4 regions of the Streptomyces sp. NPDC044044 genome follow, and region 2 is predicted to be linked to each of the others. Evidence: riboswitches for the same ligand, from Rfam matches in the RefSeq annotation. Region 2 holds a riboswitch; each other region holds the start of a gene.
The links. A riboswitch is a leader RNA that binds a small molecule or an ion and turns the genes downstream of it on or off. The one in region 2 is predicted to bind cobalamin.

Region 1 (4,394 bases), on a different contig from region 2:
CCGGGGCCGACCAGGGCGCGGGCCGCGTGCGGCAGGACCAGGCCCACGAAGCCGATGGCGCCCGCGCTGCTGACCAGGGCCGCCGTGAGCAGGGCGGTGACGGAGAGCAGGATCAGCCGGGTGCGGGCGACATGGACGCCCAGCGTCGCCGCCGCGTCCTGGCCGAACACGAACGCGTCCAGGGTGCGGGCGTGCGCCAGGCAGATCGCGAGGGCCACGAAGAGCACCGCCCCGCACATCCACACGTCCGTCCAGCCCACCCCGCTCAACGAGCCGAGCAGCCAGAACAGGACACCCCGCGTAGTCTCCGCGTCGCCCGCCGTGAGGATCACGAACGAGGTGAGCGCGGAGAAGAGCTGCATCGCCGCCACCCCGGAAAGGACCACGCGGTCGACGCTCCCGCCCAGGGTGTGGCTGAGCAGCAGGACCAGGGCGAAGGAGAGGACGGCTCCCACGAAGGCGCCCGCCGAGACCGACACCACTCCCCCGCCGACCCCCAGGACGACGATCACGACCGCGCCCGTGGAGGCCCCCGAGGAGACACCGAGCACGAAGGGGTCGGCGAGCGGGTTGCGCAGCAGGGACTGGAGGACCGTTCCGCAGACCGCGAGGCCCGCGCCGCAGACCGCCGCGAGGAGCGTGCGCGGCATGCGCAGGTTCCAGACGATGCCGTCCCGGATGGGCGTGAGCGTGGCCTCTCCCCAGCCGAGGTGCGCCGCCACCGCCGACCACACGTCCGGTACGGAGATGTCCGCGGGGCCGATGGTGACGGCCACCGCCACGGACAGGGCGAGGACGGCGACGCCCACCGTCCAGAGCAGGGTCTGCCGTATGCCGCCCGTGAGGGCTCGCGTCACTTGGCGAGCCCGAACTCGCGCAAGGCGTCGGCGACTTGCTCCACGCCGTCCACCGTGCGGATCGTCGGGTTCATGGCCTGGCCGCTCAGGAGCACGTACCGCTTCTTCTTCACGGCGGTCAGGTTCTTGGTGACCGGGTTGGACTCCAGGAACTCGATCTTCTTCTTCGCGCTCTCGGCCGTCTGCGACTTGCGTGTGAGGTCGCCGATGACCAGGACGTCCGGGTCGCGGTCGGCCACCGTCTCCCAGTTGATCTGGGGCCACTCCTCGCGGGTGTCGTCGAAGACGTTCTTCACGCCCAGTTCGCGGGTGATGATGCCCGGCGCACCGCAGCAGCCCGCCATGTAGGGGGCGTCGGAGTTGGCGAACCAGTAGAGGAGCGACGTGCCGGACGCGTCAGCCTTCTTGACGGTCTTCGTGGCCTTCGCCACCCGGCCCTTGAGCTCCGTGATCAGGCGTTCGCCGCGCTTCTCGACGCCGAAGGCCTTGGCCAGGTCGCGTATCTCGCCGTACACGGTGTCCATGGTCAGCGTCTTGTCGCGGCGGCCGTCGCCGTCGCCGCTGTTGTCCTTGCCCGCGCAGTCGGAGGGCGAGACATAGGCGGGTACGCCGAGTTCGGCGAACTTGGCGCGGTCGGCGACGCCGCCCTTGCTGACCGTCGCCAGGAAGGACGCGGTGACGAAGTCCGGTTCCTCGGCGAGGACCTTCTCGAAGGAGGGGTAGCTGTCGGCGAGCCGCTCGACCTTGGCGTTGTCCTTCTCCAGGCCCTTGAGGACCGGGTCCGTCCAGGTGCCGGTGCCGGCCATGCGGTCGGCGAGGCCGAGTGAGAGCAGGATCTCGGTGGAGCCCTGGTCGAGGGAGACCGCCCGCCGCGGCGGGGCCTTGATCTCCGCCTTCTTGCCGCAGGAGGTGAGGGTGACCGGGTACCCCTCGGCCTTCTTTCCCGAGGGGCCCGATGAGCCGCCCGACGAGCCGCAGGCGCTCAGGGTGACGGTCAGGGCTGCGGCGAGAATGCCGGATATACGTACACGACGGGCTGTGGAGGACACACGATCCCTTGAGTCTCACGGCTCATACGCGGAGCCTGGCCTGCTTCGTCACCTCCGCCGCTCGGTGCGCGGGCGAAGGTGCCAGCAGGTCTTCGGACTCGGGGATCGGCCGGGCGGGGCGCCTTCCCAGGCGTCCGTGGACGCCCAGTGGCCGTGGCCCCGCCCGTTCCCCCTCACCGCTGCGCGTCAGTTCCGGATTCGCACCGGATTCCCTGGCCCTGGTGTGGGTTGACTGGCGTCCGCAAGCTATCACGCGAGGTCAGGCCGATTTGTCGGGCCTCGGCGCCCCGCGGTACGTGCCGAAGGACCACTTGTTGCCCTCGGGGTCGGCGATCGCGAACTCCCTGCTGCCGTACGGCTGGTCCTCGATCTCACGGATGATCTCGACGCCCGCGGCGCTGAGCCGCTGGTAGAGGTCGTCCACGCGGTCGGTGACGACGTACGCGCCGAAGGTGCCCGGCTTCAGGCACCAGGCCTCGGACTTCTCGTCGTACGAGCCGAGCATGATCGCACCGCCCTCGGGCCAGTCGAGCTCGGCGTGGGCCACGCGGTCGCCGTCCTCGTAGACGGCGGTGCGCAGGAAGCCGACCGTGCCGACCAGGAAGTCGATCAGGGCGGGGGCGTCGTGGGCCTGGAGCGTGGGCCAGACGGCGGGGGCGCGCCCGGCGGAGGTGGACGGGGGCTGCTGCTTCTCGGTGGTGTTCATGGGTCCTACTCTTCGCCCACGCCATAGCTCCCGGCTTGGATATTCCGGCACTCTTCGGCCAGCCAGCCGCTGGGGCTCACCCCGGTGTACTGCCGGAAGTCCCGCACCAGGTGGGAGTGGTCGTAATAGCCGCAGTCGGCGGCGACGCGGGCCAGATCGGGGGCGGCTCCAGCGGCCACGGAGCGTGCGACGGCGCCGCGTGCGCGCTGGAAGCGCATCAGGCGGCCCGCCTGCTTGGGGCTCAGGCCCGTCTCCGCGCGAAAGAGCGTGGTGAGGCGGCGTTCGCTGAGCGCGACATGCCGGGACAGACCGCGCAGGGTGCCCACGCCCTGGTGCCGGGCCAGCCAGGCCCAGGCCTCCGCGACCTCGGGGCGTACGGATCCTGCGGTGTCCTGTGCGGCCACGCGCTGCCTCAAGTAGGCGGACAGGGAGGCGAATCGCTCCTCCCAGCCGCCCTGCTCGCACAGCAGCTCCCGTACGTCGGCGGCGCGGCGCCCCATCACGTCGGCGCCGGACGTCACCAGGTCGTCGGCCAGTTCCGCCGCCGGTACGCCGAACAGTGCGCGGGCGGCGAGCGGGTGCACGGCGAGCTGGATGCCCGCCTCGTGCTCGGGCCGCACCACGTACGCCGGGGACTGGTGCAGGCCGCCGACGACGATGTCGGTGCGGGACGCGTCGGGGCCGCCCGCCTGCTCGGGGCTCTCGCCGGTCACGACGGGGCCGTCCAGGGAGAAGATCAGCGTCAGATACGGGGACGGCAGGCCGCGGTGGAATCCGGGGTGCTCCCCCGCCGTGCGGTAGCCGACGGCGGACACCACCATGCCGTCGAGCCGCGGAGCGGCCCGCACGAACTCCCGGGAGGCGGTCTCCATGCCTTCCAGTATGCGATGGGCGCGACTCGGGAGCAGGCCCGTACGCCTGACGGGCGTCCGATGCGACTACCCGCGGGCGCGCGTCCCATGCCCGCCGCGTCCGGTGATGTCGATCATGGGAATCCGCCGCCCGACCTCATACGATGACCCGCCGCTCCGGACGGGGCGCAGACCGCTCTCAGGGGGCACGAAATCATGGCAGTAAAGGCAATGGGCAAGCTGGCCGTACTCGGCACGGCGGGCGCGCTCACCGCGGCCGTCCTCGCGGGGACGGCGCTGTGGCCCGGCACGGACGCCACGGCGGCGGACGCCTCCGCCAGGACCGCGAAATCCTCGGCGAAGACCGCGACCGAGCTGGCGCACTGGCCCGAGCCGGTCGCGAAGAAGCTGGGCAAGGTCATCGCGAAGAACGAGGACAAGGGCGCGTACGCCGTCTTCGACGCGGACAACACGACCTACCGCAACGACCTGGAGGAGTCCCTCCTGCCCTTCCTGGAGATGAAGGGGGTGCTGACCCGCAAGTCGATGGACCCGTCGCTGAAGATCATTCCCTTCAAGGACACGGCGAAGCACAAGGAGAGCCTCTACAGCTACTACAACCGGCTCTGCGAGGTCGACGACCAGGTCTGCTACCCGTGGGCCGCGCAGATCTTCTCCGGTTTCACGCTGAAGCAGCTCAAGGGGTACGTCGACGAGCTCCTGGCCCACGACAAGCCCATCCCGGCCGAGTACTACGAGGACGGGAAGCTGACGAAGACCGAGGTCAAGACCCCCGAGTTCTTCACCGGCATGCAGGAGCTCTACAAGTCGCTGCGGGCGCACGGCATCGAGGTCTACGTCGTCAGCGCGGCCAGCGAGGACCTGGTCCGGATGGTCCTGTCCGACCCCAAGTACGGCTACGACGTGAAGC
Region 2 (4,394 bases):
CGCGGGTCTTCAGGCCGCAGTCGGGGTTCACCCAGAGGCGTTCGGCGGGGATGGCCTCAAGTCCCTTGCGCAGCAGGGCTGCTGCCTCCTCGGTGCTCGGTACGCGGGGGGAGTGGATGTCGTAGACGCCGGGACCCGCCTCGCGCGGATAGCCGTGCTCGGCCAGTTCGCGGGCCACCTGCATGTGCGAGCGGGCGGCTTCCAGGCTGATGACGTCGGCGTCGAGGTCGTCGATGGCCTGGACGATGTCGCCGAACTCCGCGTAGCACATGTGCGTGTGGATCTGCGTGTCCGGGCGTACGCCGCTGGTGGTGAGGCGGAAGGACTCCGTGGCCCAGTCCAGGTAGGCCGGGTGGTCGGCGGCGCGCAGCGGCAGCGTCTCGCGCAGCGCGGGCTCGTCGACCTGGATGACCGAAGTGCCCGCCTCCTCCAGGTCGTTGACCTCGTCGCGCAGGGCGAGCGCGACCTGGCGTGCCGTGTCGCCGAGCGGCTGGTCGTCGCGGACGAAGGACCAGGCGAGCATGGTGACGGGACCGGTGAGCATGCCCTTGACGGGGCGGTCGGTCAGGGAGTTGGCGTACGAGGTCCAGCGCACCGTCATCGGCTCGGGCCGGGAGATGTCGCCGGCCAGGACCGGCGGGCGCACATAGCGGGTGCCGTACGACTGGACCCAGCCGTGCTGCGTGGCGAGGTAGCCGGTGAGCTGCTCGGCGAAGTACTGCACCATGTCGTTGCGTTCGGGCTCGCCGTGCACCAGCACGTCGATGCCCACCTTCTCCTGGAAGGCGAGGACCTCGCGGATCTCGTTCTTGATGCGCTCCTCGTAGCCCGCCGTGTCGATACGGCCCGCGCGCAAGTCGGCGCGTGCCGTGCGCAGTTCGGTGGTCTGCGGGAACGAGCCGATGGTGGTCGTGGGCAGTTGCGGAAGACCGAGCCGGGTCCGCTGGGCCGCCGCACGCTCCGGGTAGGCGTGGGCGCGGCGGGCGTCGGCGCCGGTGATCGCGGCGACGCGGGAGCGTACGGCCGGGTCGTGGGTGAGGGCCGAGCCCGAGCGGGACGCCAGGCCGGCGCGGTTGGCGGACAGTTCGGCCGCGATGGCGCCCGTGCCCTGGGCCAGGCCGCGGGCCAGCGTGGCGATCTCGGCGGTCTTCTGGTGGGCGAAGGCCAGCCAGCGGGCGATCTGCGGGTCGATGTCCCGTTCGGCGGTGGCGTCCAGCGGGACGTGCAGCAGGGAGCAGGACGCGGAGACGTCGACCCGGTCGGCGAGGCCCAGGAGCGTGCCCAGGGTGGCGAGGGACTTCTCCAGGTCGTTGATCCAGATGTTGCGGCCGTTGACGACGCCCGCGACCAGACGCTTGCCGGGAAGACCGCCGACGGCGGCGAGGTCCTCCAGCTGGCTCGCGGCGGCCTCGGTGAAGTCCAGGGCGAGGCCCTCGACCGGAGCCTTGGCGAGCACCGGCAGCGCGTCGCCGAGCCTGCCGAAGTACGAGCCGACAAGGAGCTGAGGACGGTCGGTGAGCGCACCGAGATCGCGGTAGGCGCGGGCGGCGGCGTTGAGTTCGGCCGGGGTGCGGTCCTGGACCAGGGCGGGCTCGTCGAGCTGCACCCACTCGGCGCCCGCGGCGCGCAGGTCGGCGAGGACCTCGGCGTACACGGGCAGCAGACGGTCCAGGAGGGTGAGCGGCTCGAAATCGGCGGCCACGCCGGGCGCGGGCTTGGCGAGCAGCAGATAGGTGACCGGGCCGACAAGCACGGGGCGGGCCGCGAGGCCGAGCGCGACGGCCTCCTTCAGCTCGGCGACCTGCTTGGCGGAGTCGGCGGTGAAGACGGTGTCGGGGCCGAGCTCCGGCACGAGGTAGTGGTAGTTGGTGTCGAACCACTTGGTCATCTCGAGAGGGGCCACATCCTGCGTGCCGCGGGCCATCGCGAAATAGCCGTCGAGCGCGTCGGCGTCGACGGCCTCACGGTGCCGCTGGGGGACGGCGCCGACCATGACGCTGGTGTCCAGGACATGGTCGTAGTACGAGAAGTCGCCGGTCGGCACCTCGTGGATGCCTGCGTCGGCCAGGTGCTGCCAGGTGGACCGGCGCAGCTGCGCCGCGGTGTCCCGGAGGGCGTCGGCGGTGACGCGGCCCTTCCAGTAGCCCTCGACGGCCTTCTTCAGTTCCCGGTTGGGGCCCTGGCGGGGGTAGCCGTACACAGTGGCCTGTGCTGCCGCGGCTGCGGGCTTCGTTGTCACGGAAATCTCCTTCGCGAGATGACTCCTGAGCATCCCGGGACGGGACGCGGACGCGAAGGGGTGACGAACCGGGCGGACCGGACGCGCGCCACCGGCGCGGTGCTCCACCTGATCTGACGCCGACCCGCCCACGAGGTCACCGGGATGTCCGCACGTGAGGGGTCACGTACGGGCAACGGGCAGGTCTTCGGACTCGCGGGCACACCTGCCGAGGCAGGTTCCTACTGGCCGTCGCTTCCCGGATCCGCGCTCGGACCCAGTGCGTATGACGGCGGTCGTTCCCACTCACCGCTGCGGGGCAGTCCCGGATTCCCACCGGGTTCCCTCTTACGACGCGTCTGCCTGGCGGACAGGGCGAACCAGCTGCACAGGTCAGGCTAGAGGGTGATCGGCCTCCTGGGCAGTACTGATCACATTCCGGACCGTGAGGTGAGACACGGACCCCGCCCGTATCGGCACATGCGGGCGCGCGGAACGGATCACCAGTCCGTTCCGCGCCCCGCTCACAGCAGCCGCGGGCCCCTCAGCCCGGCGGCGGACCCGGGCCCCTCAGCCCCGGTCGTAGGTGTGGAACCCGCGGCCGCTCTTGCGGCCGAGCAGCCCCGCCTCCACCATGCGCTGGAGCAGCGGCGGCGGGGCGTACAGGGGTTCCTTGAACTCTTCGTAGAGCGATGCCGCGATGGAGGCGACCGTGTCGAGGCCGATCAGGTCCGCCAGCTTCAGCGGCCCCATAGGGTGCGCGCAGCCCAGCTCCATGCCCGCGTCCACGTCGGCGGGCGTGGCGAAGCCGGACTCGGTCATCCGGATCGCGGAGAGGAGGTAGGGGACGAGCAGCGCGTTCACGACGAAGCCCGCTCTGTCCTGGGAGCGGACGACCGTCTTGCCCAGGGTGTGCGTGGCGAAGTCCTCTACGGCGGCGACGGTCCGTGCGGCCGTGTGCAGTGAGGACACGACCTCGACCAGGGGAAGCACGGGGGCGGGGTTGAAGAAGTGCAGCCCGAGAACACGGTCGGCACGCCGGGTGGCCATCCCCAGACGCATGACCGGGATGGAGGAGGTGTTGGTGGCCAGGATCGCGTCGGGGTCCTCGACGACCTTGTCCAGGGTGGCGAAGATCTCCGTCTTCGCGGCGGTGTCCTCGACGACGGCCTCGACGACGAGCTGGCGGTCGGCCAGGTCGTCGAGGCTGCCGGTGAAGACCATGCGGGCGAGTGCGTCCTCGGCGCCGATGCGGTCCAACTTGCCTCGCTGGACAGCTCGTTCGAGCGACACGGCGACTCGCTCGGCGGCGGCGCGTGCGGCGAGTGCGTCGGCCTCGCAGACCACGGTGTCCAGGTCGGCGCGGGCGCACACCTCGGCGATCCCGGCGCCCATCTGGCCCCCGCCCACCACGCCGACCCGGCGGATGGCCGCGGTCATGACCGTCCCTCCGGGCGGCGCACGAGGTGACGGCTGTAGGCGTCCGTGGTGAAGAAGGCGGGCAACTCCCGTGCCAGGGCGGTCCGTTCGAAGAGTCCGCGGACTTCGTCGAGAGGGGCCCACGGGTACTCCGCGCCCAGGGCGGCGAGCTCGTCCCCCACCAGTTCAAGGACGGTCGCTCGATCGACGACCTGGTGGCGCAGCCACTGCCAGATCTGCACCCGGGCGATCTCGGCGGTGGCGGCGTCCTCCATGAGCCCGTACAGGGCGACGGCCCCCTGCCCGTGCAGCCATGCGGCGAAGTAGCGCAGGGCGACGGCGATGTTGGTGCGTACGCCATCGGAGGTGGGTGGCGCGCTGATGCGGCGCACGGAGAGCAGCCGGGCCGCCGTCACCTCGACGTCGTCGCGGGTGCGGTCGATCTGATGCGGGCGGGTGTCGAGCACCCCGTCGAACACCGCGCGGCAGACGGGTACAAGGGCGGGGTGGGCGACCCAGGAGCCGTCGAAGCCGTCCTCGGCCTCGCGTTCCTTGTCGAGCCGCACCGTGGCGAGGGCCGCCTGGTGGGCGTCCGGGTCCTTGCCCGGCATGTGGGCGGCCATGCCGCCGATGGCGTGGGCGCCGCGCTTGTGGCAGGTGCGTACGAGGAGTTCGGTGTACGCGCGCATGAAGGGGGCGGTCATGGTGACCTTCGCCCGGTCGGGAAGCAGGAAGTCGGTGCGGTGACCGAAGGTCT
Region 3 (4,394 bases), on a different contig from region 2:
TGATCTCGGCGGGGCTGCCCGCGCCTTCACAGATCACGGCGTCATAGCTGCCCCGAAGTTCCTCCAGGCATCCCACGACGGTGGACAGCAGCGCTTCCTGCCGCCCGCCGTGGTAGCCGCGCGCGGTCATCTCGCCCACGGGCTTGCCCATCAGGACGACCTGGCTGCTGCGGTCGCTGCCCGGCTTGAGCAGCACGGGGTTCATCAGCGCGCTCGGCTCGACCCGGGCGGCCTGCGCCTGCATGGCCTGGGCACGCCCGATCTCGGCACCCTCGCGCGTGACGAAGGAGTTGAGGGACATGTTCTGCGCCTTGAAGGGTGCGACGGACACCCCCTTGCGGGCCAGCCACCGGCAGATCCCGGCGGTGACGACGCTCTTCCCCGCATCCGACGTGGTCCCGGCGACGAGCAGTCCACCACTCATGAGGCCCTGCCTTTCCGTATCGTGCTCACGGCCGCGGCGACCCCCAGGGTCAGCAGCCCCACCCGCCGCGACAGCTTCACGGCCCGCTCGATGTCGGCGATTTCGACGCCCCGCCCCTCCCCGTTCAGGACGGGCCGGTGCTCGACACGCCCCGCGTACGAGAGAGTCCCCCCGAGCCGTACGCCCAACGCCCCGGCGAAGGCGGCCTCCACGGGCCCCGCGTTGGGGCTCGGGTGCTTGGCGGCATCGTCACGCCAGGCCCGCAGCGCACCGCGCGGCGAGTCCCCGGCGGCAGCCGCGAGCACGGCGGTGAGCCGGGCACCCGGCCATCCCAGTACGTCGTCAAGGCGGGCGGAAGCCCATCCGTAGCGCCGGTACTGCGCGGACTTGTGCCCGACCATGGCGTCGAGCGTGTTCACGGCCCGGAAGCCGACAAGCCCCGGGACCCCGCCAAGAGCCCCCCACACCAAGGCCCCCACCACCGCGTCGGAGGTGTTCTCGGCGACGGACTCGACCACGGCACGCGCGATGCCGTCGGCATCCAGCGCCTGCGGATCTCGCCCGCACAGATGCGGCAGCCGCTCCCGCGCCACCTCGACGTCCCCGGCGGCGAGCGCCCCGCCGATGGCCCGCGCCTCACGCCCGAGGGAGGTGCCGCCGACCACGGCCCAGGTGGTGGCGGCGGTCAGCGCGACGGAGGCGGCGCGGGAATCACGTACGAGAGAGGAGACCAGGGCGGCGGCACCGGCCGCACCCCCGGCGCACACCACGGCGTGCAGGGCGCCCCACCCGCGGTGGTCACGCCACAGCACACGCTCGACGACGCCGGCGGCCCGCCCGAACGCGGCGACCGGGTGCCCGCGACGAGGATCGCCGAGGAACAGATCACCGAGGAGGCCGGCGGCGGCGCCGTACGCGAAGTCGCGATCGGCACGCACGGGTTCAGCCGGCCGGTACGTGGAGGGGAACAGACAGGGGCACAGGAACCGGCAACGGGCGGCCGCGCATGGCGATATGTCCTCACTCAGGGTGTCCGCGCCCTGGTTCGACGTGACCGGCGGGGAGAGTTCCTGGCTTCCGAGGAGTCCGCTCCTCGATGACAGTGGCGGGACCGCGCCGGATTCGCACCGGCTTCCTCTCCTGCCGCCGTAATGGCTCCGGCAGTCCACCACGCCCGCGAACGCCCGTCAACTTGCCGTTGACCTGGGACGGGAGAGTGTGCCGAGGCACACATGAGGCCGGTTTTTCCCTAGGCCTGGAAATTGAACTTTCCTAGACTGGAACGCGACAACCGGAGAGCGGTCCACGAGTGATTTGGTCCGGGTCGTTACGTGGTGTGGTGGTTCTCGGCGGACCTGTCGGCCCTCCGAGATCACGGCGCTATCGTGCGGGACGCCGGTTCTCCGGTAGGGGGAGGTCGGCGTGGCCAATGAGAAGTCGTCGGGACGGCTGTGGCGCAGGAGCAGCTTCAGCGGGTACTCCGGAGACTGCGTCGAAGTCGCCTTCGTGCGGGAGACGGTGTTCGTCCGTGATGCGCAGAACCCCTCGGGGCCGTGCGTCGTCTTCTCCGGTGAGCACTGGCAGGCGTTCCTGAACGCTCTTGTCGGCGACGGGGGAGAGGGAGGGGGGACAGGATGACCGAGCATCATCTCGCCGAAGTGCGGCACCTGGTGAGAGGCGGGCACGGGGGGAAGCGCGGGACATCGGGGACCGTCGTGGTCGTGGCGGGGTGCGTGCTGCTCGGCGCGGCTGCCGCCCTCGTCGGTGCGGCGGCTTCTCTCCTGGTCGAGGGCACGGCCGCCCGGCTGGCCGTCTGGGCCTTCGCGGCCATGGCGGCCGCTGTGTCCATGGGGCTCTGGTGGGGCTCGGCGGAGTTCAGGCAGGATCATCGGCCTCGGCCCTGGGCTCGGGCCGCTGGGCGGGAACCACAGCACGGCGGTCGTCGCTGAGCGTGGGCGTCGCCCCTGCCTGCGAGATCAGCTGGGTGAGCTGGCGGCTCAGCGCGACCACGGGCGCCGAGAAGACGGCGATCACCGGGCCGACCGTCCAGAAGCCCGTCATGCCGACGCTGCTCAGGACGACGAGCACTCCGGTGAGCGTCAGGACCAGAACGAGTATGCAGCCGGTGCAGTAGACGATCCTCGTCGTGAACGTCCGGAGACTGTCGTCCGTGCGATGGCGGTCCAGCGTGTCCATCCGGTCCGTGCGGCCCTGGTCGGCCATCGCCTCGCGGACGAGCTGGTTGTAGGTGGGGCCGTCGGCCGGTGTCGGTCCGGGAGAGGTGTCGACGGTGGCATCGGAGGCCGGGCCGGTGGAGGCCCCACCGCCACCTTGCGCACCACCCGAACCACCGCTTCGCCACGGCGCCTGCCCGATGGCCGTGAGGACCCCGTGCCACCACTCTCGCAACGCGGCTGGCATGTTGAGGCCTCCTCGCTCCTCACGGACTCCTTGGGCCCGAGAGGTCAGCTGCTGTCAATGCCGTCCCTGACCTGACGGATCAGGTCGAGGGCCTTCTCTCCGTCGTGCGCGGTCTCGCGGAGGGACTCGAAGCACTCCTGGTGACGCACGATCAGCTCGTGGTCGTCACGGATCGACTGGTTTCCCTGTGCTTCGAGGTAGAGCAGGTCCTCGTCGTCCAGGAAGCCGAGCAGGATGAAGCTGCTCAGGGTGGAGTAGTGGGCGCCTGCCGTGAACGGCAGCACCTGGAGGGACACCTTCGGGCGCTCCGAGATGTCGATGAGGCGCTGCAGTTGGGCGCGCTGTACGCGTGGTCCGCCGACCTGCCGGTGCAGCGCGGCCTCGTCGACGACGAAGAACGTCCACGGCGGGTTCTCACCCTCCAGGGCGCGCTCCTGGCGTGCCGTCCGCAGTTCCACGATCTTCCGCGCCTGCGCCTCGTCCAGACGCGGGGTGAGGAGCGCCATCGCGTATTCGTCCGTCTGCAGAAGGCCGGGCACGATGATCGGGTTGTACGTGCGAAAGGATGCGGCGGCGCTCTCGTACCCCAGGTACTGACTGAACTGCGGCCCGATGACGTCGTTGTACCTGGCCCACCAGCTCGGCCCCTTGGAGCCGCGGGCGGCTGCTTCGAGCTCTGCGCCCAGTTCCTGGTCCGTCACGCCGTACTGCTGGAGAAGGGCGCGCAGATCGGTCACGGAGAGGCTGACCGTGCCCTGCTCGATCCTCATGATCTTGGACAGTGACCAGTCGAGGGCTTGGGCGGCTTGGCCCTGTGACTGCTCCGTGGCCTCGCGGGCCTTGCGGAGTGCGATGCGCAGCCTGCGGCGATTCAGGCTCGGGTCGACATCCCTCGACATGGTGGCTCCTCGCTGTCGTGATGGCTGCTGATTCAATGACATAGGGCTGAGAGCCATATGTGCAGCCGACGCTAGCAGACAGCTTAGTAGCAGTATGCCATATGTCACTTCGCTGCATCGCATGTCCTCGTTCGGGTGAATGAGGGGTGTCCGGACACGTGAAAGCCGGGTGGGACGCACCCATGAGGTGCGTCCCACCCGGCTCTTGTGAGGCGGTGGTCGTCGTCAGGCGACGATCAGGTAAATCCCGTACGCCACGGCCGCCGCGCAGAGCGCGAAGCACACGTACGCGCCCGTGCGTGCCGCCGCGGGAGGGCCGCCGGCGGAGGTCGTGGAGGCGGTGGCGCCGGTTGTCGCCGCCGCCTCGCGCTTGGAGAGGCCGACGATGCCGAGGGTGAAGAGGCCCACCAGGGCCACCGTCACCCCGAGGCTGACTCCGAATACGGAGCCGAGAGCTGCCCAGTCGATGTTCATGGTCAGTTGTCCTTACACCGTGGCGGGCCGGGCGGGATCCGCCACGGTGCCGGTCGGGGCCGGGATGGTGGCCTTGACGAGGTCGATGTCCGAGGCCGTCACGGCCGAACCGGTGGGCGGCGGGGAGACGGCGGCCATCGCGGTGGTCACGACACCGGCGGGCTCGGCTTCCGAGG
Region 4 (4,394 bases), on a different contig from region 2:
GTGGCGACCTGCTTGGCCGCGTTCCCGTCCGGGTTGACCCAGTACGGGTCGGTGCCCTTCGGCTGTTGCTCGACCGGGTTCCCCGACGACTCCTCGTTGCCCGAACCGTCATCGGAGGAGCACCCCGACAGCAGCAGCGCAGCCCCCGCAAACGCCGCCACAGCCTTCACCCCCCGGGCCGCGATCCGATGACCGCGGCCGTGGCCTTTGTGGTACATCCACTCCCCCTTGGGTGCACTGTCCGATTCTCAATCCTGACATACGCACTCCCGGCTCACGAGGCCCGCCCGTCCGCTGCGGAGAGCTGTTGGATACCTGTTACAGCCCCGCGCCCGGGGGTAGGCGCAGTGCGCGGGGTGGCGCTCATGGGGAGGAGATCATGCGGGATCACGCCTCTGAACTACGGCTGGCCGAAGTCCTGGTGGAGACCACCAACACGCTGGACGACGACTTCGACCCGGAGCGCTACCTGAGCCGGGTGGCAGGACACTGCGTGGAGCTGCTCGACGCCACCGCCGCCGGAGTCATCTTCGACGGCAACGGCACGCCGGGGGTGGCCGCCGGAGGGCATCCCCGGGACCTGGCGCTCGACCTGCTCGGGGCCCAACAGGGCGGTGGGCCCTGCGTGGAGAGCCTCGGCACGGGCGTCGCGGTGCCGCCCGTGCGGCTCACGGCGGACGAACCCGCCGACCGCTGGCCGGAGTTCACGGCGCTGGCCCGCCGCCGCGGCATCGGGATGACCTACGCGGTTCCGCTGCGGCAGCGCGAGACGCTGCTCGGCGCGCTGAACATCTTCGTGCCGGAGAACCCCCGGACCCGCCACGCCGAGGGGGAGTTGCGTCTGGCGCAGGCGATCGCCGACGCCGCCGCGGTCGGTCTGCACAATCACCGCGCCTACACGGCGTACCGGGTCCTCGCCACACAGCTCCAGGGCGCCCTGACCAGCCGTATACGCATTGAACAGGCCAAGGGCATACTCGCCGAACGCTGGCACACGGGCGTCGACGAGGCCTTCGACGCCCTGCGGCGGTACGCGCGCAGAGAACGGCTGGTCATGGAGGTGGTGGCCACCGAGGTGATCAAGGGATCGCTCGACGACACCGCGCTGCGCGGCAGTTGGTCCGAACCTTCCTGACGGCCGTCCCGAGAACCAACATCACCTGCGATGATCACAGAGAGGAAGCGGATCACGACTTGGCGTCAATCCACCCCTAGGCTGCAGCGCTCATCCGTTCTAGAGTCGTCACAACGGCCCAAGCCCCCGGCCTGATCGTCCATCCCGCACATGCGGGGTTGGCCACCGAACCTCCCGCGCCGGCGCCGGGTTACTCCCGCAGCTCGTGCGCGCGCGGTCGAGGACCAGCCCGGTCGACGGCTCCGGGGGGAGCGGGCCGCCGACCGGGCCGGGTTGTCCTGATACAGGTTCCATTGACAGCATCCATGACCAACTGGGACTCTCCGGGCGACAAGTCCATACATCGAGGCGATGGTTGACAGGAACCCGGTGCGATTCCGGGGCGGGCCCGCCACTGTGACCGGACGCCCGCCTGGCGTGCGGAAGTCAGGAACTGAGCCGTCGTACTCCTGCTTCGGGGCGTGGAAACCCCAGAGGAGGCCTTCGACATGTCACTGCACACCGCGGCATCGGGCACCGAGAGCACGGCGGTCCAGGCCGCCACGGTCCACACCCGCGACTGGCTCATCGCATCGGCCGCGGTCCTCATCGCGCTGATCGCGCTCTACGCGGTCTTCTTCGACAACGGCTCGCTGATCTCCGCGACCGGCAGCTACCTCCACGAGTTCGCCCACGACGGCAGGCACCTCTTCGGTGCCCCGTGCCACTGACCGGGGACGGACACGGCGCCATGCCAACCCCTGCGTCCTCTCCCCCGTCCTCATCCGTCCTGCCCCTGCTCGGCCGGGGTCTGGTGGCGGGAGGCGCGGCGGGCCTCGCGGCCGGTCTCTTCTCCCTGCTCCTCGCCGAGCCGCTGATGGACCGGGCGATCCGCGCCGAGGAGAAGCGCGCGGCGGCCGAGGAACACGCGCACGGCGCCGCTCAGGCCGCACAGCACCACGAGGAGCTGTTCACGCGCTCCACCCAGCACGCGGGGCTCGTGCTCTCCGCGGTCGTCGCCGGTCTGGCCATCGGCGTCCTCTTCGCCGTTGCGTACGCCCTGGTGCACCGCCGCGACCCGCACGCGGCCCCGTGGCCGCGGGCCCTCGCCTTCGCGGGAGCCGCGTTCCTCGCCGTCTCCCTGCTGCCCGGTCTGCGCTACCCGGCGAACCCGCCGGGCGTCGGCGACTCGGGCACGGTCGGCGAGCGCCAGGCGCTGTGGCTGGCCTCCCTCGCGATCGGCGTCCTCGGCATGTTCCTGGCCCGGCAGGTGTACGTACGCCTGGCGGCCAGATCCGTACCGGTGCGGCAGATCGCGGCGGCCCTCACGACGGTCGCCGTCCTCGCCGCGCTCTTCCTGCTCCCGGACAACCCCGACCCGGTCCCGGTGGACGCGACGCTCCTGTGGGACTTCCGCGTCCTCTCGGTCGCCTCGCACGCCCTGTTGTGGGCCGTGTTCGCGGCCGTCTTCGGAGGCCTTGGCCTGCGGGCCGTCCGGGAAGGGGCCGCCAGGGGTGCCACCGTGGGCGCGAGCGCGGCGGGAGTGCCCTCGCGCCCCGGCGCCACCCCTACGGCCCCACCCCGGTGAGGTAGGCGGACACCACCACGTTCGCGGAGTACGTCTTGCTCGCCCGGTCGAACGTGCCGCCGCACGTGATCAGGCGGAGTTCGGCGCGGCCCTCCTCGTGGGGGCCGTACGCCTTCTTCGCGTCGAAGCGGTCCCGGCTGAGGACCTGGACGTCGTCCACGGTGAACTCCGCGACCGAGCCGTCGTCGCGGGCCACCCGGATCTTCTCGCCCGGCCGCATGGCGCTGAGGTCGTAGAAGACCGCGGGGCGCGTCTCGGTGTCGACGTGGCCCACGAACAGGGAGGTGCCCGCGGCGCCGGGGCGCGTGCCGCCGCCGTACCAGCCGACGGAGCCCGCCTCCTCGAACGGCGGCGGATCGATGGCGCCGTCCTGGTCGAGCCCGCGGACGACCACGGGTGCCCGCACCTTCAGCGAGGGGACATCCACGCGCTGCGGCCTGGCGGCGCCCAACGGCTTGTGCGCGTCCGGGAGTTCGACACCGAACGGCCGGCCCACCGCGGCGACGTCACCGGTCGTGGGCTCCGAGACACCGCCGCGTACGTCGGTGATCTCGCTGCCCCACAGCCAGAGCCCCACGAGCAGCAGCGCCCAGGCGACCCCGGTGAGGAATCGCCCGTGCCCGGCCGGCTGCCCCGCCGGCTTCTCATGGCCCGACACGTCGGCCGCCACCCGTCACTCGGAGCGACGCCGGCGGACGGTGCGGAACGCCACGGCCACGGCCGCCACCCCGGCGAGCACCAGGCCGATGACCGCGTGCCGGGTGCCGGGCCCCGCCTCCTGGGCGTGCGCGGCAAGCTGCGCGGTGCCGCCGCCGCCCGCGCGGACCGGCGAGACGGGCTCCTGCTGGTGCCGGCCGACCTGCACGGTGCCCACGCCCTGGTGGGGGTGGCCGTCGCAGATGACGGTCACGTCGTACGAACCCTCGACGCCGTCCCGGATCGTGGCGGAGCCGTTCAGCGAGTACTTGTCGCCGTCCCTGCCGGTGAGCTTCGCGTCCCCCGTGAACGCGCCGGACCCGGCGGACCCGGTCGTCCCGTCACAGCCCGAGACGCTGATCTCCACCTTGGCCCCGGGGTCCGCGCTGGACGGGGTGACCGTGGCATGCACTTTGCCCTCGTCATGGGCGAGCGCGGGCGTGGTGACGACGACGGGGAGCGCGGCGAGGACAGCCGCCCCGGCTATGCCACGCAGGGTGAGTGTTCCTCTACGCATCGTGAACCTCCTGTTTCGAGGTTCACGCGCGCCGCCGTCCCACGCCTCCCGTGTGCGGCAAACGGGTGGCGCGCGCGTCAGACCCGGTCGACGAGATCGGCGATGGAGTCCACGACGTTCGAGGGCCGGAACGGGTGCTGATCGATGTCCTTGCGGGAGGTCAGACCGGTGAGGACCAGGAAGGTCTCCATCCCGGCCTCGAGACCGGCGAGGACGTCCGTGTCCATGCGGTCGCCGATCATGGCGCTGGTCTCCGAGTGCGCGCCGATGGCGTTCAGGCCCGTGCGCATCATCAAGGGGTTCGGCTTGCCCGCGAAGTAGGGGTTGCGCCCGGTGGCCTTGGTGATCAGCGCGGCGACGGCCCCGGTCGCGGGCAGGGGTCCCTCCGTGGAGGGCCCGGTCTCGTCCGGGTTCGTGCAGATGAAGCGGGCCCCGCCGTTGATGAGGCGTACGGCCTTGGTCATGGCCTCGAAGGAGTA

Region 1: it holds a riboswitch for cobalamin, as region 2 does, so the genes downstream of both, AC07AG_RS41810 (ABC transporter substrate-binding protein) here and metE (5-methyltetrahydropteroyltriglutamate--homocysteine S-methyltransferase) in region 2, are expected to answer to the same signal.
Region 3: it holds a riboswitch for cobalamin, as region 2 does, so the genes downstream of both, AC07AG_RS33870 (cobalamin biosynthesis protein) here and metE (5-methyltetrahydropteroyltriglutamate--homocysteine S-methyltransferase) in region 2, are expected to answer to the same signal.
Region 4: it holds a riboswitch for cobalamin, as region 2 does, so the genes downstream of both, AC07AG_RS18550 (CbtB domain-containing protein) here and metE (5-methyltetrahydropteroyltriglutamate--homocysteine S-methyltransferase) in region 2, are expected to answer to the same signal.

What each region holds. Positions count from the first base shown of each region.
Region 1 is NZ_JBWKFG010000017.1:90,784-95,177, reverse strand. It holds gene AC07AG_RS41815 (FecCD family ABC transporter permease) at 1-857, opposite strand, end outside; gene AC07AG_RS41810 (ABC transporter substrate-binding protein) at 854-1,906, opposite strand; cobalamin riboswitch at 1,973-2,158, opposite strand; gene AC07AG_RS41805 (VOC family protein) at 2,166-2,612, opposite strand; gene AC07AG_RS41800 (AraC family transcriptional regulator) at 2,618-3,484, opposite strand; gene AC07AG_RS41795 (HAD family hydrolase) at 3,680-4,394, shown strand, end outside.
Region 2 is NZ_JBWKFG010000001.1:169,355-173,748, forward strand. It holds gene metE (5-methyltetrahydropteroyltriglutamate--homocysteine S-methyltransferase) at 1-2,239, opposite strand, end outside; cobalamin riboswitch at 2,401-2,618, opposite strand; gene AC07AG_RS00780 (3-hydroxybutyryl-CoA dehydrogenase) at 2,789-3,658, opposite strand; gene aceB (malate synthase A) at 3,655-4,394, opposite strand, start outside.
Region 3 is NZ_JBWKFG010000010.1:64,743-69,136, reverse strand. It holds gene AC07AG_RS33875 (cobyric acid synthase) at 1-424, opposite strand, end outside; gene AC07AG_RS33870 (cobalamin biosynthesis protein) at 421-1,362, opposite strand; cobalamin riboswitch at 1,468-1,601, opposite strand; gene AC07AG_RS33865 (DUF397 domain-containing protein) at 1,847-2,062, shown strand; gene AC07AG_RS33860 (hypothetical protein) at 2,300-2,845, opposite strand; gene AC07AG_RS33855 (helix-turn-helix domain-containing protein) at 2,890-3,744, opposite strand; gene AC07AG_RS33850 (hypothetical protein) at 3,970-4,218, opposite strand; gene AC07AG_RS33845 (inorganic phosphate transporter) at 4,231-4,394, opposite strand, start outside.
Region 4 is NZ_JBWKFG010000004.1:655,170-659,563, forward strand. It holds gene AC07AG_RS18540 (glycoside hydrolase family 6 protein) at 1-218, opposite strand, end outside; gene AC07AG_RS18545 (ANTAR domain-containing protein) at 380-1,135, shown strand; cobalamin riboswitch at 1,471-1,592, shown strand; gene AC07AG_RS18550 (CbtB domain-containing protein) at 1,624-1,845, shown strand; gene AC07AG_RS18555 (CbtA family protein) at 1,866-2,702, shown strand; gene AC07AG_RS18560 (class F sortase) at 2,683-3,360, opposite strand; gene AC07AG_RS18565 (hypothetical protein) at 3,376-3,915, opposite strand; gene AC07AG_RS18570 (HAD-IIA family hydrolase) at 3,993-4,394, opposite strand, start outside.